DNA from 2 places in the Methylophaga sp. UBA2496 genome. Region 2 is predicted to be linked to the other one. Evidence: riboswitches for the same ligand, from Rfam matches in the RefSeq annotation. Region 2 holds a riboswitch; the other holds the start of a gene.
The links. Region 2 has a riboswitch for thiamine pyrophosphate ahead of thiC (phosphomethylpyrimidine synthase ThiC). Riboswitches for the same ligand answer to the same signal wherever they lie in the genome.
Positions count from the first base shown of each region.

Region 1: linked by a shared signal. The riboswitch ahead of B2W60_RS00825 (TonB-dependent receptor) and the one ahead of thiC (phosphomethylpyrimidine synthase ThiC) in region 2 are both predicted to bind thiamine pyrophosphate.

Region 1 covers NZ_DDOK01000003.1:12,016-15,216, forward strand. Annotated here, with positions in the region: gene B2W60_RS00825 (TonB-dependent receptor) at 1-1,380, opposite strand, end outside; TPP riboswitch at 1,442-1,548, opposite strand; gene B2W60_RS00830 (SRPBCC family protein) at 1,662-2,231, opposite strand; gene cysB (HTH-type transcriptional regulator CysB) at 2,319-3,201, opposite strand, start outside.
Region 2 covers NZ_DDOK01000009.1:34,551-37,751, forward strand. Annotated here, with positions in the region: gene thiC (phosphomethylpyrimidine synthase ThiC) at 1-1,327, opposite strand, end outside; TPP riboswitch at 1,434-1,539, opposite strand; gene B2W60_RS13310 (Smr/MutS family protein) at 1,629-2,183, shown strand; gene B2W60_RS13315 (hypothetical protein) at 2,389-2,871, shown strand; gene B2W60_RS13320 (PIN domain-containing protein) at 2,968-3,201, shown strand, end outside.

The DNA of each region.
Region 1 (3,201 bases), on a different contig from region 2:
CAGACCGACTTTGCCACCGAATAATACATCGTTGTCATCGAGATCCAATCCTTGCGAATCCTCATAATCAGCGTCCCAATGTTCAACGCGTAAACCGGTTATTAAAGTCAGCTTATCGGTTAAGGCAGTATCAAGTTGGCCATAAATGGCGCTATTAAACGTTTTATAAGTATTATCTAAAGCAAACGGAAAAACTGCATCACTATCAATGGCATTCGCAAAATAGGTGCGTTTTAAGTCCTGACGTTGATCGGCGAGATAAATACCAACGGACCAATCGGTTGTATCAGAAAAAATACGACCATCTTCATTTGATAGAGCCCTGAATTCAAATGAATAATTTTCCCGTTCACGCTTATATTGATCAAAACCACTATAAGGACAGTTAAATGCATCATTGTCTTCATCGGCATCCACACAGGTAGCATCAACAGGAAATTGTGTTTTAAATGACCAGTCATCATCGTAACTATATTCCAAATCAGATTTGGAATAGGTCAAGGTTGATTGCAATTGCACTTTACTGTTGGCACGCCAGTCAGTATTCAATGCAAACGCATTGGTATGCTGTTTGTCTTTACCAGGCTGATCTGACAGGCTGTTTCGACTGTTATCCAGTGTGAAAGCGTCGTAACCATTGTCAATATTCAAATGTAGTAAATTAAGATCAATGGTCAGATCATTACTGACCAGCCATTTTAAATGTCCGCGGGCAGTCAGTTCATCCTGATTTTGCGTATTATCCCGACCCAGAAAATCGTTATCCATATAACCATCTGAACGATGGGTATGTACGGCTATCCGTCCCAGTAATGTGTCTTTAATCAGTGGGCCGCCAACGGCAACACCAACACTGCGCGTATTGTAATTGCCAATAGTGGACTGAAAGTTCATATCCAGATCATTGGTCGCCTGTTTGCTTTGCATATTAATAACGCCAGCTAATGCATTGGCACCATACAACGTACCCTGTGGGCCGCGTAATACTTCTACTTTCTCAATATCAAATAAAGTAGCTGCGCCGCCACTGCGGCTAAAATCTATACCATCAATATATAGGCCGACTGATGGATTAAGAGGCGCCAGAAACTCACTTCGTTCACCAATACCGCGGATCTGAAAAAACTGGCCACGAGACGCACCGCTGGAAAGGTTTACATTAGGTGCCAGATTCAACACATCTTCAATATGCTGAGCGCCACGCGATTCAATAATATCTTCATCAAATGTGGTCAGACTGACGGGAATGTCCTGTGCTTCGGCCGGACGAAAGTCAGCGCTAACTAGCATGGAGGGTAGATCGGTACTGTTGTTCTGAGCAACTGCGCATGGTGAAAAAAGCGCGCTGGTAACTGCAATGGAAAGCAGGGTGGGTTTCATGACTATCCTTTTTAATTTCATAAAAAGGACAGGGGATCACGCCATTTGCATTGATCTAGCAAGAAGGTGTTGCCGCCTGTCCCTACGCCAGTATTACCTGGATCAGGTTCATCGGGTCTCCACCAAACTGGTGAATCTCAGGCCTTGCGACCACCCCGAGGCTTGTATTAGCAAGTAGAGTAAATATACAGAAAAATATGCTTTTTTCCCATCATTAATATTTTCTATCACATACAAAAAAGGCATCCGAAGATGCCTTAAATGTTCAAGTGATGAATAACTTAGTTTTCGATTTTAGCTTTCAAAGTATCCAGACCTGAACGGAAAATGCCCTGAATGGCATTGGTTGCCGTTTCGTCATTCAGCTCTTTAGGTTCATGATGATTGCCGGTATAACCACGGAAAAATTTGGCTAACCAGATGACCTTGGTTTGATCGCCTTCTGCTTCAACCGTCACCCAGGCTTTGTATTTGCTGACCGGAACCGCAGGGATATCATGCATTTCACCTTCGATATCCACTTGACCCACAGAGCTCATTTCATTGATTTCATACATAAAGCTCTTGGTTTCTTCATCAAACTTTTTCAACGTTTCAGTGATGGTGGAATCATTTTTCAACGTTAGAATGCGAGTGGCACCCACTTCATTTCCACCTTGCGCGTCGGTAGAAATAATGGCCGGGTGCCATTTATGCAGACTGTCAAAATCTTTAACCATTTCCCAGACGATGTCAGCATCAGCATTAATCAGCACTGTTTCTTCAACTTGTAAACGTGAAGCACCATGGGCAAATACTAATGCTGGCAATAGGAACAAGCCTGTTAAAAGGCCTTTTAATACAGCTTTCATTATATTTCCTTCTTATATTTCATTTGAAATGCTAAAAATCAGCCCAAATAAACTACCATTACATTCCAAAATGCCAAAGGGAAAATTTCACAATGCAATGGCGTTCCGGATCGTGTCACGTTGTAAATGTGGGGCAAAAAACTCAATAAAAGCATAGCTGTAACCACGAAGGTAGCTGCCTTTGCGTATCCCCATATGGGTTGTACTTGGTTTAAATAAACCACTGGCATCCATTGCCTGCAATGGCGCATCTTTTACAGGATCAAATGCCATGCTGGCTATAATGCCTATGCCAAGACCGAGTTCCACGTAGGTCTTGATAACATCGGCATCAGTTGCGGTGAAGACGACATTGGGCTTTAGGCCGCGTTCAATAAAAGATTGGTCCTGCTGAGCACGTCCGGTAAACCCCATCACATAAGTCAGGATGGGATATTGCGAAATAGCTTCAAGCGTTAGTTTTTTTTCCTTTAAAAGTGGATGACCGGGTGGTGTAATGACGGTTCGATTCCATTCATAGCATGGCAGAATTGCCAGATTATCAAATTTGGACAACCCTTCTGTTGCGATCGCTAAATCAACTTTTCCGGTGGCTGCCATCTCTGCTACTTCGGGAGGAGTGCCTTGCACCATATTCAAATGAACATCTGGATATTGTTCTGAAAAAGCTTTGATTGCTTTTGGCAGGGCATAGCGTGCCTGAGTATGCGTGGTGCCGATTGAAAGTGTGCCCTTTTTTTCATGACGACTGTCTGCGGCTTGTTCTCGTAAATTGTCGACTTCCTGTAATACTCGCTCAGCCATGGCTATCACGGATTCACCCAGAGGGGTAATGGCGGATAAGCGTTTTCCATGTCGTTCGAAAATTAATAAACCTAGTTCATCTTCCAGCAATTGTATCTGATTACTGACACCTGGCTGAGAAGCATGAAGCGCTTGTGCTGCGGCGGATATGCTGAGGCCCCGGCGC
Region 2 (3,201 bases):
AAGGCGCTTCGTGGCAGACTTCCAATTGCAGATCCATGTTTTCCTTGATCTTGTGCATCGGCACATGACCCGGCCCTTCAATCATCACCTGCACATCATGTTTCCAGGCAATATGGGTTAATTCACCCAGGGTACGCAGTTCGGCAAACTGGGCTTCATCATTGGCATCCGCTTGTGAACCCGGACGCAAACCATCACCCAACGAGAACGACACATCGTAGGCTTTCATGATTTCGCAGATATCTTCAAAGTGCGTGTACAAAAAGCTTTCTTCATGATGTGCCAGACACCAGGCCGCCATAATCGAACCGCCACGCGACACAATGCCGGTAGTGCGATTTACGGTCAGTGGAATATGCGCCAGACGAATACCGGCATGAATCGTAAAGTAACTGACGCCCTGCTCGGCCTGTTCAATCAACGTGTCACGAAACACTTCCCAAGTCAGATCTTCGGCCACACCGTTTACTTTTTCCAATGCCTGATACAACGGCACGGTGCCGATTGGCACCGGTGAATTACGGATTATCCATTCACGGGTCTGATGAATATGTTTACCAGTCGACAAATCCATTACCGTGTCGCCGCCCCAACGGGTGCTCCAGACCATTTTTTCGACTTCTTCTTCGATGGATGATGTGGTGGCAGAGTTACCGATATTAGCGTTGATTTTCACCAGAAAGTTACGGCCGATAATCATCGGCTCAGCTTCAGGGTGATTGATATTGGCTGGAATAATTGCTCGTCCCTCGGCGACTTCTTTACGGACAAATTCGGGGGTGATGTGATTGGGTTTATAGGCTGGCAATTCGCCTTTGGCTTGCAGTGCGCCACGACCCATGCTTTCACGAATGGCGATATATTCCATTTCGGGGGTGATGATTCCCTGGCGCGCATAGTGCATCTGGCTAACGTTTTTGCCGGGTTTAGCTTTGCGTGGCAGACGGCGATTGGTGAACAGCGGAATATCAAATTCCTGCCCATCCTGATCACGGGTAAAGTTAGAACTGAATGCCGGTAATACTTCGGTATCGCCGCGTTCCTCAATCCATTGCTGACGAATAGGCGTTAAGCCTTTTTCCAGATCGATGGTTTCAGTGGGATCGGTGTAAATACCCGAGGTGTCATATACCATCACCGGCGCATTCGGCTGACCCGGCAGACTGGGATCACGGTTCGGTGTATCAGTCAGAGAAATTTGCCGAAAAGGCACCCGCAGATCATCACGACTGCCGGTAATATAGATTTTTTCAGAACCCGGTAATGGCTGAGTAGTAATGCCACTACGGTCTTTAATATCAATGACTTTTGGATTGGCTGCTGACATCTGATTTCCCCTTTTTGAATAAAAAAGTCGGGGAAATGAAGACGTTGCGCTTTCGCGAACAAGGTGATGGAGATACACGGCGGCTACAGTCAGACAATCAGACGTACCGGCATTCCGGCTTGTTTCCTACGGAGGTTCTAGCCTCTTCAGGTTCAACGGGTTTCATCTCAGCCCTTTCTGATAATTCAGAGGGGGCACCCCGACAAGTGGAAATCATCCTAAACTAAAAATCATTTTTTACACAAGCATCATCTGGCACAATGGGTCACATCAAACGGCATCAAATCAGGCAACATCGGCCATGGCAGATAACAAAAATAAAAATGATGACGACGAATTTTCCTTGTTTCGTAATGAAATGAGCGACGCCGAGCCGATCAAACACGACCGTCTGGTGCATCGAAAACCACCGCCACCACCACGGGTCAGAAAACCCTCCGCAGCCGAACTCACCCATGACACCAGCGAGTTTTCCAGTCTATTCGCTCCGGAAACTGTGGGAAATGAGGAATATCTGGAATACCGTGGCGACGGCATTCAAAACCGCCAATTCGCCAAACTCAAAAGTGGCAGAGTGCATCTCGAAGCAGAACTCGATTTACACGGCCTCACCCTCGCCAAAGCCGAACCCACCCTCTCCCATTTTCTCGAACAATGTCAGCAAGAAAAGATCCGTTGTGTACGAATCATTCACGGCAAAGGCTGGGGATCACGCGATAACAAACCAGTTTTAAAAAGCAAACTAAATCACTGGCTCAGACAAAGTGATGCCGTCTTGGCGTTTTGCAGTGCAACGATTGAAGATGGCGGGACTGGGGCTTTGTATGTTTTGTTAAAGCGGCAGTTTGAAAAGTGAGTTTATAACTGGCCTTTTTATTTCATATTTTTCGGGTCAACGGCCTTTTAATTTTAATTAGGATTCCTTGTAATTAATTATTTAACTATTATTCAAACAGTTGGATAATCCAACAATGGCGGTGTAATAATTAGATGGCCGCCCGATAAAATAATTATGAGGCCGAAGGCCTAATTAACATGCTGTTAGCATTCAAGGAGGCCTAGTGAGTAAATCACCATATTTAAAGGATCAAAGATTGGCTGATGTCATCGCGGCGATCCAAGTAATGAGCACCTATAAGTTCTACAAGCTTGATTTTGCTGGGTGGTCAAAGCGAATAACTGGCACAGAGAGCAATGCTGACTATTGGGAAAAAGTATTTTCTGAGCACCCGGAGTTCTTTCGACTAAATGAGGAAAAAGATAAAGTGTCTCTCGTGTGGAGACGTAGTCATCAAAGAAGTTTTCATGTCGATAGACAAGAAATACTTACTCGAGATCAAATAGAATCCCTTCCCGAGCAAGAAAAAAACACAAGAATATCTCGTACTCCGTTATCTAACGGCGACACGGCAACTCTAATATCAACAGCTGTTGATCTACATTCTAGAGCCATCGAAAGTGAGAAGGAGAAGCGGTGGCTATTTCCTTCATTAGTTACAATATTGGCGGTTTGTCTTGGTGCCATCATTAAATCGTGGTCGTAAAAATGCTAACAAGGTAGGCACGGCGACGGCTTTTCCGTTGCGGCTTCGCGTTCACTACAAAGCCGCGCGTGCTAGCGGCGTTAAAAGGGGTCCTGGATGGCAGAAACTTTCCTTGTAGATGCGAGCTTCTTGGTTCCCGCAATCAGGAGCAGTCACGAGTTCCATCTGCCATGCTATACCTTTGCTGAAGACCATAGAGATGCCAAATGGATCATTCCTAATCTGGCGATCTTTGAGTTTCAAGCAACTCAGTCTCGGCGAAATCGCGGTGACAATGACTCCCGAGAGCCGTACCGGCATATCTATTTGGAAAATGCTGTGCCGTATGAA